DNA from 4 places in the Blautia luti genome. Region 3 is predicted to be linked to each of the others. Evidence: predicted binding sites of a transcription regulator. Region 3 holds the regulator's gene; each other region holds the start of a gene.
The links. The regulator Rex, encoded in region 3, represses fermentation and respiration genes when NADH is low (regulators of the CRP and FNR family bind a similar motif). The targets are predictions, from matches to a motif close to ATTGTTAANTANTTAACAAT.
Positions count from the first base shown of each region.

Region 1: the regulator Rex is predicted to act here: its motif matches at 2,364-2,383, upstream of R8695_RS06790 (acyl-CoA carboxylase subunit beta).
Region 2: the regulator Rex is predicted to act here: its motif matches at 1,728-1,747, upstream of gap (type I glyceraldehyde-3-phosphate dehydrogenase).
Region 4: the regulator Rex is predicted to act here: its motif matches at 2,035-2,054, upstream of R8695_RS09640 (4Fe-4S dicluster domain-containing protein).

Region 1 covers NZ_AP028156.1:1,455,594-1,459,815, forward strand. Annotated here, with positions in the region: gene R8695_RS06780 (shikimate dehydrogenase) at 1-110, opposite strand, end outside; gene R8695_RS06785 (oxidoreductase) at 147-2,147, opposite strand; gene R8695_RS06790 (acyl-CoA carboxylase subunit beta) at 2,492-3,928, shown strand; gene R8695_RS06795 (OadG family transporter subunit) at 3,943-4,222, shown strand, end outside.
Region 2 covers NZ_AP028156.1:2,593,117-2,597,338, reverse strand. Annotated here, with positions in the region: gene R8695_RS12000 (cation-translocating P-type ATPase) at 1-651, shown strand, start outside; gene R8695_RS11995 (histidinol-phosphatase HisJ family protein) at 729-1,547, opposite strand; gene gap (type I glyceraldehyde-3-phosphate dehydrogenase) at 1,796-2,815, shown strand; gene R8695_RS11985 (phosphoglycerate kinase) at 3,002-4,195, shown strand.
Region 3 covers NZ_AP028156.1:1,652,292-1,656,513, forward strand. Annotated here, with positions in the region: gene abc-f (ribosomal protection-like ABC-F family protein) at 1-1,025, opposite strand, end outside; gene R8695_RS07800 (redox-sensing transcriptional repressor Rex) at 1,229-1,879, shown strand; gene R8695_RS07805 (NAD(P)H-hydrate dehydratase) at 2,003-3,547, shown strand; gene alr (alanine racemase) at 3,534-4,222, shown strand, end outside.
Region 4 covers NZ_AP028156.1:2,042,959-2,047,180, reverse strand. Annotated here, with positions in the region: gene R8695_RS09645 (YoaK family protein) at 1-381, shown strand, start outside; gene R8695_RS09640 (4Fe-4S dicluster domain-containing protein) at 487-1,992, opposite strand; gene R8695_RS09635 (complex I 24 kDa subunit family protein) at 2,295-2,774, shown strand; gene R8695_RS09630 (NADH-quinone oxidoreductase subunit NuoF) at 2,771-4,222, shown strand, end outside.

The DNA of each region.
Region 1 (4,222 bases), 200 kb from region 3:
TACCCAAGTTTTGCAAAAGCCTCATTCTGCATTGCAGGAGAGCTGGAGTGACGGATCGGGTAAGCCATCAGACCGATTAATTCAGTATGTCCGGTAATTCTTTCAGCCATTATAATAGCTCCTTTCGTAATTTGTTGTAAAGTATTTTACTGAAGATATCCCATCAGAGAAAGTGTGTTGAGGATATTTCTTCCTTCCATAGTTCCGTCGATGATTCTTCTTGCACGTTTGCTGTCACCGATATTCAGAATTTCTATATCTTCGGAAGCGAATGCATTTGCCAGTTCTGTATAAAGCTGTCCCTGAGCTCTCATACCAAGACATACAAAGCCATAGTCAAATGGAAGTTCGCGCTCGCCCTGTGCATCTTTTACAAGGAAAGAGCTGTCTTTTACTTCCTGAAGGGCTGTTTTTGTAAGCTGAGCTACATGGTGTTTCTTCATCTGATCTTTCATATCATTCTTTGTAACAGGGTCAAGGTCACGTCCGATCTGATCCATCATCTCTACAATAGAGATTTCAGCATTTCTTGCTGCGAAGAATTCTACAACGTCAAGACCAACAGCACCGCCGCCGACAACAACAACTTTCTTGCCTGTCATATCTTCCGGATAGTCGTTGATATGGTTGATCATTCCAAGGATAGAAGCAACTTTGCCGCCTTCTTTATCGATACGGTCATGAAGACCTTTGATCGGAGGAAGCAGTGGTGCGGAACCAGTGGAGGTTACGATCAGGTTTGGATGGAACTTGCGGATATTTTCCGGTGTTCCTTCTGTATTCTTGAAGATGTAAAGGTTGTCAAGCTGCTCTGCTCTGTGGATCTGGTAGTTCGGGAAGTCAGCCAGACGTTTCTTTGCAGGAATCTTGGAGATGATAGAGGCAAGACCGCCAAGAGTTTCGCCTTTTTCCAAAAGGAAAGTGTTACAGCCTACTTCAGCGGCTGTACAGGCAGCTTCCAGTCCGGCAGTACCACCGCCGATAACTACAACGTTACAGTTTTTATTTACATGCTGTTTCTTATAAACATCGCCTTCAAGTACGGATGGGTTTACAGTACAGCGGATCGGGCGGTTGAAGCCGATTCTGTTTCCGGCACATCCGATATTACAGGAGATACATTTACGAAGATCACATTCTTTGCCTGCAGCAACTTTGTTTACCCATGCAGGTTCTGCGATCAGGCCACGTCCCATACCGATCAGGTCTGCATCGCCGTCTGCAAGAATCTGTTCAGCAACCTTCGGGTCACGGATGTTACCCATGGAGATACATGGCTTGCCGAATTTTTCCTTGACAGCTTTTGGCATGTAGGAACGCCATCCGTCTTTCATGTAGTTTGCATCGATCTGATACTGGATAGAACCATTTAAACCGCAGGAAACGTCGAAGATATCAACTTCGTCCTGTACATATTCAAGGTATTCCAGAGTATCTTCCAGAGTGTTTCCGCCTTCCATCAGTTCGTCTGCACTGAGACGGAGCAGGATCGGGAAGAATGGTCCAACCTGTTTTCTTACTTCTTCGATGACCATACGGCAAAAACGTGTTCTGTTTTCTACAGATCCGCCAAATTCATCAGTACGTTTGTTTGTCAGAGGGGAGAGAAACTGGCTGATCAGATAGGAATGCCCTGCGTGGATTTCTACTGCATCAAAACCTGCTGCCTGAGCTCTCTTGGCTGCTTCTCCGTATTTCTTTACAATATGATGGATCTCTTCTACAGTTAACGGACGCGGGATTTCACCGCCGTCTTTGGAAGGTACATCAGATGCGGAAACCGGCTGCATATTTGTACGGGAAGAAACTGCGGAAGCACCTGCATGGTTGATCTGAATTGCAACACAGGTACCGTATTTGTGAATTTCTTCTGTAAATTTGTACAGACGTGGTAGATAGTTGTCATGGTCAATACGAAGCTGAGTAGTTCCGTTGGAACCCTGCGGAGAATCTACACTTGCGTTCTCTACGATGATCAGACCGGTGCCGCCTTTTGCGCGTTCTTTGTAATAATTGATATGAAGAAAACTCATTTCTCCATTCTGTTCTCCGTAGTTAGTTCCCATAGGCATCATAACAATACGGTTTTTGATAGTCATATTTTTTATTGTAAGTGGTGTGAAAATATGCTGATAATTGCTTTTCATTATGCGTTTCCTCCTGGATTTTTTACTGGATTTCTTTGATATGTTAATTATATAACAAAGCATTCCGTAAATCTAATTGATAATACCTGCTATATAATAAAATTAATCTATTGTTTTTCGAAAAAATCTGGTATGCTTGATATGCTGTTCAGGTCAGAAAATAGAAATATGTTTTATTAAGTGAAAGATGCCGGATAAAACAGGCTTTTTTAACTTTCTGCCATTTTTTTAACAAAAAAGTCAAAAAATTATTGAAATATCCTTCCAAAAAAGGTAGAATTATAATCGGCTAAATTTTTGGGTTAACTTTTAAAAATTCTCATAAAGATGGAGGGCAAACAAGAATGAGTAATGCAACACAAAGCTTAGCAGGCACAAGAATTACTTCTTTGCTTGACGCAAACAGTTTTGTCGAAATCGGTCAGAGCGTAACAGCCAGATCTACAGATTTCAACATCACTGAAAACAAAGCACCATCTGACGGTGTTATCACCGGATATGGCGTAATCGATGACAAACTGGTTTACGTATACAGCCAGGATGCATCTGTATTAAACGGTACTGTTGGTGAAATGCATGCGAAGAAAATTACCAGACTTTATGATCTGGCAATGAAAACAGGTGCACCGGTTATCGGACTGGTTGACTGCGCAGGTATCCGTCTTCAGGAAGCTACAGATGCTCTGGAAGCTTTTGGCGAGATTTATCTGAAACAGACACTGGCTTCCGGCGTTGTTCCGCAGATCACAGCTGTATTCGGAACCTGTGGCGGTGGTATGGCAGTTATTCCTGCTCTTACAGATTTCACATTTGTAGAAGAGAAAAAAGGAAAAATGTTCATCAATACACCAAACGCACTGGAAGGAAATAACAAAGACAAATGCGACACAGCAGCTGCAGCATTCCAGAGTGCTGAAACAGGTGTGATCGATGGTGTTGGTACAGAAGAAGAAATCATTGGCCAGATTCGTTCTTTAGTATCACTTCTTCCTTCTAATAACGAAGATACAGATAACTACACAGAATGCACAGATGATCTGAACCGTGTATGTGCAGATCTTGCGAACTGTGCAGGTGACACAGCAATCGCTCTGTCACAGATTGCTGACAACGGCGTATTTTTTGAGACAAAAGCTGATTTCGCGAAAGACATGGTTACAGGATTTGTCCGCTTAAACGGAGCTACTGTAGGTGCTGTTGCGAACAGAAGTGAAGTATACGATGCTGAAGGCAATAAGACAGAAGAATTTGACGGAACCATCTCTGCAAGAGGTGCAAGAAAAGCAGCTGATTTCGTGAAATTCTGTGATGCTTTTGATATTCCGGTACTGACTCTTACCAATGCAACAGGCTTCAAAGCCACTGTATGCAGTGAGAAGATGATGGCGAAATCTGTCGGAGAACTGGTTGCTGCATTTGCAGACGCTACAGTTCCGAAGGTAAACGTAGTGATCGGTAAGGCTTACGGTACAGCATACGTTGCAATGAACAGCAAATCCATCGGTGCAGATCTTGTATATGCATGGGATAACGCAGAAATCGGTATGATGGATGCTTCCCTCGCTGCAAAGATCATGTATGCAGATGCTGACGCTGCTACATTAAACGAGAAAGCTGCTCAGTACAGAGAACTTCAGAATGGTGTCGCTTCTGCAGCTGAAAGAGGCTATGTTGATACTGTGATCAGCCCGGCTGACACAAGAAAATATGTAATCGGTGCATTTGAAATGCTGTTCACAAAAAGGGAAGATCGTCCGTCTAAGAAACACGGAACGGTCTAAGCGAGGTGAAGCATATGAAGACATTCAAAAAAATAACTTCTGTCTGCATGGCACTTCTCGTAATGGCTGCACTGATCATCGGCAGTACTTCCATGGTATTTGCTGCTGATAAGGTTGATGACTCTGTAAAAAACACACTGGTAAACACCGCTGAGGGTCTTACAGATACCATCATCGGACTGGCAGATGCAGATATTGAGAATTACCTGAATTCAGGAGACGACTTTACTACAAGTGCCATGCAGTCCTGGCAGTCTTCCAAAGATGAACTTGGATCAAAGAAGGACAAAAATG
Region 2 (4,222 bases), 940 kb from region 3:
AATCAGGGCCGCCGCGTAGTGAATAACATTCGAAGTGCAGCATCCATGTTCCTGATCAAGACGATCTTTTCCGTTCTTTTGTCATTGATCACGATCTTTTTCGGAGATGCCTATCCCTTTGAGCCGATCCAGATGTCTCTGATCAGTGCATGTGCGGTAGGGATTCCTACATTTCTGCTGACACAGGAGAATAATTACGATAAGATTGACCATACATTCCTGAGACATGTGTTTATGAATGCATTTCCGGCGGCAGTTACCATCACAGGATGCGTATTTACCATTATGCTCGTATGTCAGAATGTATATCATTCCAATACGATGCTGAATACAGCCTGTGTGCTGGTAACCGGCTGGAATTATATGGCGGCACTGAGAACCGTATATTCTCCGCTGAACACCTATCGTAAAGTGATCATTTACGGAATGCAGTTTGTATTTTTTGGTGGAGCGGTAATTCTGCAAAATCTTCTTACGTTAGGTTCTCTGGAGTTCGGAATGATCATTCTGGTATTCCTGCTGATGACATTTTCACCTGTAGTGATCGAGGCGATTACAAGCTGGATCCGCAAAGGATATGAGAAATCTCTGGATAAAGACGAAGAAGACATGGGAGTTATTGGAAAATTTCTTAAAAGAGTCCAGAAATAAAGAGAAAAATCCTGCAATGTACAAGATAAGATCGTACATTGCAGGATTTTTGTATTTGCCCAACATTGCCGGTTTTCTCAAAGAGGCAGAAATTCAGGCTTATGTTCTTTAAACACTGTATAATAGCGGAATCCACAGCGGTCAAGAACCGCTTCTGCCCTGTCAAATGCATAGGCTGCTTTGTCAGGTGTGTGTGCATCAGCACCGATGGTGATGATCTCTCCCCCAAGTTCCCTGTATCTTCGGATAATTCCCACGCAGGGATTGGGCTCTCCCAGACCATAATGGTAGCCGCCGGTATTCAGCTCGATTCCTTTTCCCATGGAGATAAGCTTTTTCAGGATTTCGTCCAGAATGTCTTTGTAGCGGCCGTAAGAATATTCGCGGTTTTTATTTGAACCGTATCTTACAATATAGTCAATGTGACCATATACATCGAAATCTTTGCAGCAGGAAAGGTTTTCCAGGATGGATTCAAAGTATTCCATGTAGCAACGCGATTCCTTACGTCCCTGGAAAAATTCCGGATAATAAGGGTCGAAACCGTGGACCAGATGAGAAGAGCCAATGGCAAAATCAAAAGGAAATTCCTGCATAAGCGAATGAAAATAGTCGGCTAAATGCATCTGCAGGCCAAGTTCTATGCCGAAGCGTATCTGGATTTTATCTTTATATGTATCCTGAAGCTGAAAAAGCTTTTCCTGATAAGAGGGAATATCCAGCGAGAAGTCCAGACCGTCAGGAGTGGCAGGGTAGTCAGGATCAAGATGCTCTGTAAACGTGATTCCCTGGAGTCCGAGGAAAACTGCCTGCCGGATCATATCTTCCATGGGAGTGGGAGAATCGGCAGAAAAAGAGGAGTGCATATGGCAGTCCCACAAGATACGTCTGTTCATAAGATACCTCCATAGATCATGAAAATTTCAGGCAGTGCACGGTTTATTGTACTCTCATACAAAAAAGCACTGTACTGCATATAGAGTATAGCACATTATTTCTTTTTTTACGTATTTTTTATCTGTTTTTTAGAAAATGGTCTTGAATTTTTGTTTGGAATTATGTACAATACATTACAGGTTGATGATTCTTTAACAAACAAAGGATTACCATAATTAACCACTTAATTCATAGGAGGAATTTTATCATGGCAGTAAAAGTTGCAATCAATGGTTTTGGACGTATTGGACGTCTTGCATTCCGTCAGATGTTTGGAGCAGAAGGATTTGAAATCGTAGCAATCAACGATTTAACATCTCCTAAAATGCTTGCTCACTTATTAAAATATGATTCAACACAGGGAAAATATGCTCTTGCAGACACAGTAACAGCAGGAGAAGATTCCATCACAGTTGACGGAAAAGAAATCAAAATTTACGCAAAAGCTAACGCTGCTGAACTTCCATGGGGAGAAATCGGTGTAGACGTAGTTCTTGAGTGTACAGGATTCTATACATCCAAAGACAAAGCTCAGGCTCATATCGATGCAGGTGCTAAACACGTTATCATTTCCGCTCCGGCTGGAAACGACCTTAAGACAATCGTTTACAATGTAAACCATGAAACTCTTACAAAAGAAGACCACATCATCTCCGCAGCTTCTTGTACAACAAACTGCTTAGCTCCAATGGCTAAAGCATTAAATGACCTTGCTGCAATCAAATCTGGTATCATGTGCACAATCCATGCTTACACAGGCGATCAGATGACACTTGATGGACCACAGAGAAAAGGTGATTTAAGAAGATCCCGTGCAGCTGCAGTTAACATCGTTCCTAACAGCACAGGTGCTGCTAAAGCTATCGGTCTTGTTATCCCGGAACTGAACGGCAAATTAATCGGATCTGCTCAGCGTGTTCCTACCCCAACAGGTTCTACAACAATCTTAACAGCAGTTGTTGAAGGAAACGTAACAAAAGAACAGATCAACGCAGCTATGAAAGCAGCTTCTAATGAATCCTTCGGATACAACGAAGATGAAATCGTATCCAGCGATATCGTTGGTATGAGATTTGGTTCTCTGTTCGATGCTACTCAGACAATGGTTCTTCCACTTGAGAATGGCACAACAGAAGTACAGGTAGTTTCCTGGTATGACAACGAAAACTCCTACACAAGCCAGATGGTTCGTACAATCAAACATTTTGGTAAACTGCTGAACGCTTAATTTTCAGTAAGTGTAGAAGAATAGACTCCAACGAAGGGTCCGGTCTGAAATGGGCCGGACTCTTTTCGCGTTGTCTGAACAGTATGCATATTGCCGCCGACAATTGGCAGATGCATGGAAATCATATGTTACTGTTTACAAAATATGCGGTAACAGTTAAAGAATATTATTAAGGAGGCACCACAAATGCTGAATAAAAAATCTGTTGATGATATCAACGTAAAGGGTAAAAAAGTTCTTGTAAGATGTGACTTCAATGTTCCGCTTCAGGATGGAAAAATTACAGATGAGAACCGTCTGGTTGCAGCTCTTCCTACAATTAAGAAGCTGATCGCTGATGGTGGAAAAGTTATTCTTTGTTCTCATCTTGGAAAACCGAAGGGAGAACCGAAACCGGAATTATCTCTTGCGCCGGTTGCCAAACGTCTTTCCGAGTTATTAGGACAGGAAGTTAAATTTGCAGCAGATCCTGAAGTAGTAGGACCAAATGCAAAAGCAGCAGTAGCTGAGATGAAAGACGGAGATGTTATCTTACTTGAGAACACACGTTATCGTGCAGAAGAGACAAAGAACGGAGACGAATTCAGCAAAGAACTTGCTTCTCTTTGCGATGTATTCGTAAATGACGCATTTGGTACAGCACACAGAGCACATTGCTCTAACGTTGGCGTAACTAAATATGTTGATACAGCAGTTGTTGGTTACTTAATGCAGAAGGAAATCGATTTCCTTGGAAATGCAGTTAACAATCCTGAAAGACCATTTGTTGCAATCCTTGGCGGAGCTAAGGTTTCCAGTAAGATTTCTGTAATCAATAACCTTCTTGATAAAGTAGATACTCTTATCATTGGTGGTGGTATGTCTTACACATTCTCCAAAGCTATGGGTGGACATATCGGTAAATCTCTTTGCGAAGATGATTATCTTCAGTATGCATTAGACATGATGAAGAAAGCTGAAGAAAAAGGCGTGAAACTTCTTCTTCCTGTAGATAACAGAATCGGTGATGACTTCTCTAACGATTGCAACATTCAGGTTGTGAAACGTGGTGAGATCCCGGATGGCTGGGAAGGAATGGATATCGGACCGGAAACAGAGAAACTTTTCGCTGACGCTGTAAAAGATGCTAAGACAGTTGTATGGAATGGACCGATGGGCTGCTTCGAAATGCCGAATTTCGCTCATGGTACAGAAGCTGTTGCCAAAGCACTTGCTGACACAGATGCTACAACAATCATCGGTGGTGGTGATTCTGCAGCAGCAGTTAACATCCTTGGCTATGGCGACAAGATGACACACATCTCCACAGGTGGCGGTGCATCTCTTGAATTCCTGGAGGGAAAAGAACTCCCGGGCGTTGCAGCAGCAAACGATAAGTAAGAAAAGAATACGTCCCACAGGGACACT
Region 3 (4,222 bases):
AGGGTCTGTCCCGGGAAAGATTTGGAAAGTTCTTCTACATTAAGAACATCATTTCCGCTGACGTATCTGGGCTCTAAGGAGATACGCATCTGATTCTGGATCTCCTGGGGCTTCTCAATACGCTGGATCTTATCCAGCATTTTTTCACGGCTCTCAGCACGTTTGATGGATTTCTCACGGTTAAAGGATTTCAGCTTGGTAATTACGGCTTCCTGATGTTTGATCTCCCGCTGCTGATTCAGGTAAGCCTTGTACTGGGCATCACGAAGCTGGGCTTTTTTCAAGGCATAGGCAGAATAATTGCCGCTGTACATGCGCATGGTACCGGTCTCGATCTCCACGACTTTTGTTACAACTTTGTCCAGAAAATAACGATCGTGGGAAACGATAAATACAGCTCCCGGGTAGTTGAGCAGATAGGTTTCAAGCCAGGAAATACTCTCCATGTCCAGATGGTTGGTAGGCTCATCCAGGAGAAGGATATCCGGGCTGGAAAGCAAAAGTTTGCCCAGCGCTACACGGGTTTTCTGGCCGCCGGAAAGAGTTTCGATCTGGCGTGGAAAATCTTCTTCTGTGAAGCCGAGGCCTTTTAATACTCCCATAATCTCACTTTTATAAGCATATCCGTTTTCCAGTTCAAACTGATGGCTGAGTCTGGTGTAGGTATTCATCAGGCTGTCCAGAGCCTCGCCTGTGGCTGATTTCATTTCCTGTTCCATGCTGCGCAGACGATTCTCCATGTCGATGATGTGCTGCTTGGTGGAGATCAGCTCCTCGTAGATAGTATGGTGGCCGTGGATATCCTGATACTGGGCAAGATACCCGATATTTTTATCTTTGGCGAGTACCACATTGCCGGAATCAGGGGAAAGCTCGTGCATGATAATACGGAGCAGGGTAGTTTTACCGGCTCCGTTATTGCCGATGAGTGCGGCTTTTTCTCTGTCTTCTATATGGAAACTGGCATCCTGAAGGATCACCTTTTCGCCAAAGGATTTGCAGATGTTCTGACATGATAAGATCATACAAATTCCTCCGATATAGTAATTATTTTTCTTGAAATATTGCGAACCGCATACCATTATAACGGAATCCGGAGGCTTTTAAAAGCATAAATCGAAAATTCATAAAAAATATATGCAGGAATTGTTTAAAAGGTACAAAATCAATTTGACAATAAAATAACATTTCGGTATAATTGACATAGATAAATAAGGAGGGAAAATTTGTGGAAGCTAAGGAGATTTCAAAAGCGGTCATCAAACGTCTGCCTCGCTATTACCGTTATCTTGGTGAATTGATGGAAGAGAATGTAGAGAGAATTTCTTCCAATGATCTCAGTAAGAAAATGCATGTGACAGCTTCCCAGATTCGTCAGGATTTAAATAATTTCGGCGGTTTTGGTCAGCAGGGTTATGGTTATAATGTACGTTATTTATATACGGAAATCGGTAAGATACTGGGTCTGGACACAGTGCATCCTATGATTATCCTGGGTGCGGGTAATTTGGGACAGGCACTGGCGAATTATGTAGATTTTGAGAAACGGGGATTTAAACTGGTTGGTATTTTTGATGTAAATCCTGTACTGGAAGGAATTGCAGTACGCGGGATTGAGGTTCAGATGCTCAGTGACCTGCCTTTGTTTCTGAAGGAGAATGAGGTAGAAATTGCGGTGCTCACTCTTCCGAAGAACAAAGCAAAGGAAATGGCGAAGATCCTCATTGAAAACGGTATTAAAGCAATCTGGAATTTCGCACATATTGATTTGGATGCACCAGAGGACGTTATGGTAGAGAATGTACATCTGTCTGAGAGCCTTATGACCTTGTCCTACAATCTCAGCGAGTATCGAAAAGAGCATGAAGCTATGGAATAATTGGTGCTGAGAACGAAGTGAACAGTAACACAATGACAGCGAAGAAGCTGTGATCTTATCCGATCACAGCTTTTCTTTTGGTGAAAAAGGGTGTATACTTACATATAAATTGGGGTTTATGCAATGAGAGGTGAGAAAATGAGGGAGATCGTAACTGCCTGTGAAATGAAAGCACTGGATCGAAATACCATCGAAACAGCAGGAATCCCGTCACTGGTGCTGATGGAAAGAGCTGCATTAAAGACTGCAGAAGAGCTCAGAAAGCGGCTGAAAAATGGAAGCAGGGAAAGAATCCTGGTAGTTTGCGGAAGCGGAAATAATGGTGGAGACGGGCTGGCAATTGCCAGGCTTCTGCATCTGGCCGGGATAGAAACCTGTTTTTATCTGGCGGGAAAAGAAGAGCGGATGACAGAAGAAACGAAATGTCAGTTAAAGGCAGCCAGATACTATGGTGTTTTACAGGAGCATAACTTAAGAACTGATGAATATACTACTATAGTAGATGCCATCTTCGGGGTTGGGTTGGCCCGTCCTGTGGAAGGCAGCTATGCCCGGCTGATCCGGGAACTGAACGAGGCAGATGCATTTAAAGTGGCTGTAGATATTCCCTCCGGTGTCAATGCAGATACCGGATTTGAGATGGGAACTGCATTTCGGGCAGATCTTACGGTAACCTTTGCATTCCGGAAAAGAGGTTTATGTTTTTATCCGGGACGTATGCTGGGAGGAGAGATCATTACTGCAGATATCGGAATCTATCCGGAGCCGAAACAGAAACTGCAGGTACATTATCTGGGAAAAGAGGATCTGTCTTTGATGCCGCCCAGACTGCCTTATGGAAATAAGGGGACTTTTGGCAAGGTCCTTCTGGTAGTGGGATCACCGGAGATGTGCGGCGCTGCTTATTTAAGTGCTGCAGCGGCATTTAAATGTTCGGCGGGAATGGTGAAGATCCAGACTGTGGAGGAGAATCGAATCTCTCTGCAGACTTTGCTCCCGGAGGCGATGGTATCCTGCGAGTTTAATGAAGAGCAGAACAGACAGATGCTGAACTGGTGTGATGTTCTGGTGATCGGTCCCGGACTTGGAGTATCCGGCCGGAGCAGAGAACGCGCACAGTGGTTTTTATCCCATGCAGCAGAATGCGGCAGACCGGTGATCCTGGATGCAGACGGCCTGAATCTTCTCTCAGTCCATGATGAATGGAAGAAATATCTGGGTGAGAATGTGATCCTGACTCCTCATATCGGGGAAATGAGCCGCCTGAATAAAACAATGATCAGTGATATCCAGGATGCATTGATGGAAACCGCATATGAATATGCAAAAGAAACAGGTACTGTCTGTGTTCTGAAGGATGCCTGTACAGTAACTGCCGGGCCTTCAGGGGAAACCTATCTGAACCTGTCCGGGAATGCCGGGCTTGCCACTGCAGGAAGCGGCGATGTGTTAAGCGGTGTGCTGGCGGGAGTGCTTTGCATGTATCTCTCAGCAGAGAAAAAGATTCCTCCGGTACAGCTTGCAGCGCTGGGAGTTTTTGTTCACGGACTTGCAGGAGACAGGGCAGCAGAAGTATGTGGAAAAAGAGGAATGACCGCAAGGGACATTATCCGGTTTTTACCGGAAATACTGAGAATAAAGGACGACATGGATGATGGAAAAATGTAACAGAGTGAAAGCAGTGATTTCCTTGGATGCAGTGGAACATAATTTCCACGAGATGAGAAAGAACATTGCGCAGGATACAAAAATGATCGCGGTAGTCAAAGCGAATGCCTATGGACATGGGGCTGTTCAGATCGCTCATCTGATCCAGAATTATGATTATATATGGGGATTTGCCACAGCTACTGCAGAAGAGGCACTTGCTCTTCGAAAAGCAGGTGTGATGAAACCGATCCTGATCCTGGGAATTGTGTTTGATGAATATTATCCGGAGCTTGTGAGAAATCATATACGTCCTGCAGTCTGCGAATATGAGGAAGCCAGAAAGCTTTCCGCAGAGGCTGTCAGTCAGGGAGAAACAGTACATATTCACATCGCACTGGATACGGGAATGACCAGGATTGGTTTTGCGGATATACCGGAGAGCGTGGAAGAGATCAGAAAGATCGCTGCACTTCCGAATCTGGAGATTGAGGGAATGTTTACTCATTTTGCAAGGGCTGATGAATACGACAGAAGTCCTGCCATGGTGCAGCTGGAACGATATCAGGAATTTTCCGGACGTGTGGCAGAAGCGGGAGTGGAGATCCCTTTACATCACTGTTCCAACAGTGCAGGGATCATTCGTGTGCCTGAAGCGAATCTGAGCATTGTCCGGGCGGGAATTACCATCTATGG
Region 4 (4,222 bases), 390 kb from region 3:
TTTGCAGTAGGCTTCATACCGACAGAATACAATATGCTGGCAAATGCCATGGCCTCTTTTGCCTGTGCAATGCAGGTACAGTCTTTCCGTAAAGTAAACGGCTATTCCTATGCAAGCACCATGTGTATCGGAAATCTACGCAGCGGTACCGCAGCCATATCAGGATATTTCCGTGAAAAGAAGCCGAAACAGCTGGAACAGGCGATGTATTATTTTGGAATCATCTTCATGTTTGCAGTAGGTGCAGGTATCGGTGGAAACTTATCCATTCATTTCGGAATCCGAATGATCTGGGTTTCCTGTGGATTCCTTACAGTCAGTTTCTTGTTGATGTTTGTTGAGAAGTATAAAAGATTCCATGAAGAACATGAACATAATTAAATATAAAAACGGATCCTGTCTGCAGGATTTTACACCGAGATAAAAAATGTCCCAGGAGCATATCAGAATATGACTCTGGGACATTTTTTTATTGTGACAATATTTTTAGTTCAGTTCAATTTCTTCCAGCTCTTTTGATGGAAGCTTCTCCGTAGAAGAAGCCAGATAACTCTTTAATGCTTTGGCAGCTTTTGCATACGGTGCATTGGTTCCGGCACCTCCCATACATCCACCGGGACATGCCATACCTTCGATCATACATCCGTTTAACTTACCAACCTTTGCCAGAGTCAGCATCTTCTTACATTCTGCCAGACTCTCCGCATGTTCGATATGTACCGGTATATCCGGATAATATTCCTTTAAGCATGCTTCGATAGCACCTGCAACACCGCCTGCAACTGCATATCCACGGCCTGCAGCAGTAGCATCATGCAGACTGGATGACGGTTCCATAGCAGCCGGATCAATTCCTTTCGCATCAAACAGTCCCCATAATTCCTCAAAAGTGATGACAAAATCAACATCACTTCGTACAGAATTACGCATAGCTTCCAGTTTCTTGGCTGCACATGGTCCGATAAATACAACATGTGCATTCGGATGTTCTTTCTTAATACTTCTTGCAGTAGCGACCATAGGAGTCAGCTCCTGGGAGATATTATCGATCATGGTCGGGAACTGCTTCTTTGCAAGCATGGACCAGGAAGGACAGCAGGAAGTGAGAAGAAATGGAAGATTACCTGTAGCAACCTCCTTTGCATAATGATGAGCTTCGCTGATGGCACCGATATCAGCACCAAGTGCAACCTCATATACTTTGGTAAATCCAAGTGCTGACAGTGCTGCATGGAATTTGCCCGGAGTTACCGCATCTCCAAACTGGCTGATATAGGCAGGTGCGATCTCTGCAATGATCTCAGTTCCTTCACGAAGTGCATGAGCCAGCTGGAAAATCTGGGACTTGTCAGAAATAGCTCCAAACGGACAGCTTACCATGCACATACCGCAGGAAACACATTTCTTATTATCAATCTGTGCACGGCCAAGTTCATCACTTCCAATTGCCTTTACACCACAAGCTCGTTCACACGGACGTTCTTTATGAGAAATAGCATCATATGGACAGACAGATTTGCATTTTCCGCATTTCACGCATTTTGTCTGATCAATATGAGATTTGCCGTTTACCATAGAGATTGCACCCTTTGGACAAGCCTGCATACATGGATGAGCCACACATCCTCTGCACATATTGCTTACCTCATACATATTAGGAGGACAGGCAGAACAGGCAGATGGGATAACCTGCATAAGCGGCGGTTCATAATATTTCTCATCAATATTGGAAGCTTCCACTCCATCAGTCAGATGAACTGCTTTATTCTCTGGACGAAGAGAAAGACCCATGGCCAGTCTTACACGCTCACTGGCAACTGCACGTTCACGGTAGATACTCTCACGGTACTGGGCCCGTTCCTGTACGATATTATACGGGATAGATTCAATATCATGGATCAGAGTATCATCGGTAGATTCAAAACCAAGTTTTGCCACTTCGGTGAAGATCTTTCGGCGAATCTGTTTTACTGGGGTATCAAGAGTTCTCATATTCTTTTGTTATCTCCTATAAATTTATTTCCGCGCTCTTTTAACGATAAAAATATATCAAAAAAGGAAGAAAATGTCATGTTTTTTATTTAACACACTTGTTAAAGAAATTGCGCATTTTTTACATGTAATTCAATGTAAAAATGAATTATATGTAAAAAATATCAAATAAATTCAGAAAAATGCAAATATGGTGTTGTGGAAAATGCATGCATAATGTATAATACAGACAGCACATATGTAAAAAGTGACTAAAACAAAAATGCGGAGAGGTAAAAAACTAATTTTAAGGAGGGAACCGAATGTTAGACCAGTCTTATTACAAAAAAACGGATGAGATTATCGAACACTACGGACGAAAAGCGGCATCACTGATCCCGATCATGCAGGATATTCAGGCTGAATACCGCTATCTGCCGGGTGAACTGCTCACTTATGTGGCAAAAGAAATCGGAGTAAAAGAGGCGAAAGCCTACAGCGTAGCCACATTCTATGAGAACTTTTCCTTTGAGCCGAAAGGAAAATATGTCATTAAAGTCTGTGATGGTACAGCCTGCCATGTAAGAAAATCCATGCCTGTAAAAGAGGCGTTAATGAAAGAACTGGGATTAAGTCATAAGAAACATACCACAGATGATATGCTTTTTACAGTAGAGACCGTATCCTGTCTTGGTGCATGCGGACTTGCACCGACACTGACTGTAAATGATGAAGTACATCCTAAAATGACACCTGAGAAAGCAGTTGAACTTTTGAACGAATTGAGAGGTGAGTGCGTATGAGTATTAAGAGCAGGGACGACCTGTTAAACAAACAGGCAGAGGTAAATGAACAGATCAAATCCTACACCTGTCGCGTTCTTGTCTGTTCAGGGACAGGATGTATCGCATCCGGTGCCCAGAAGATTTATGATGAGATGGCAACACTCTGTGAGAGAATTGACGGCGTAACCGTTGAGATGCAGAAAGACGTGCCTCATGTAGGCGTAGTCAAAACAGGATGCCAGGGCTTGTGCGAACTTGGACCTCTGATGAGAATCGAACCGTACGATTATCAGTATGTACATGTACAGCCGGAAGACTGCAAGGAAATCGTAGAGAAAACTATTCTGGAAGGTAAACCGGTAGAGAGACTGTTCTATAAGGATCATGACACTGTCTGTCCACATCCGGATGACATTCCGTTCCTGAATCAGCAGACACGTATCGTTCTGGAAAACTGTGGTAAGATTGACGCAGAGTCCATTGATGAATATATCGCAGTAGGTGGCTATCAGGCCCTTGCAAAAGTAGTGGGAGGAATGACACCTCAGGAAGTAATTGATGAAGTAAGCAAGTCTGGTCTTCGTGGTCGTGGCGGTGCTGGTTTCCCAGCAGGAAAGAAATGGTCTCAGGTTGCACGTCAGGCAGAGAAGATCCGTTATGTAGTATGTAACGGTGATGAGGGTGACCCTGGTGCATTTATGGATGGTTCCGTAATGGAAGGTGATCCATATAAGATGATCGAAGGTATGACCATTGCAGCTTACGCAGTAGGCGCAGAAGACGGTTATATTTATGTTCGTGCTGAATATCCTCTTTCTGTAAAGAGACTGAGAATGGCGATTGAACAGGCGGAAAAATACGGCCTGTTAGGTGATAATATTTTAAATTCCGGCGTAAACTTCCATTTACATATCAACAGAGGTGCCGGTGCTTTCGTATGTGGTGAAGGTTCTGCTCTTACCGCATCTATTGAAGGAAACAGAGGTATGCCTCGTGTAAAACCACCTCGTACTGTAGAGAAAGGTCTGTGGGGTAAACCTACAGTTCTTAATAACGTAGAAACTTATGCCAATGTACCGAAAATCATTCTTGAAGGAGCTGACTGGTTCCGTACCATCGGTACAGAGGGAAGCCCTGGAACAAAGACATTCTCACTGACTGGTTCTATTGAGAATACAGGTCTGATTGAAGTACCTATGGGAACCACGCTCCGTCACATTATCTATGATATCGGCGGCGGCTTAAAGAGTGGTGCTGCATTTAAGGGTGTTCAGATCGGTGGTCCGTCCGGCGGATGTCTGATCCTTGACCAGTTAGATGCACCTCTTGACTTTGATTCTGTTAAGAAGTTAGATGCGATCATGGGATCCGGCGGTCTGGTAGTTATGGACGAGAATACCTGTATGGTAGAAGTTGCCAGATTCTTCATGAACTTTACTCAGCGTGAGAGCTGTGGTAAATGTGTT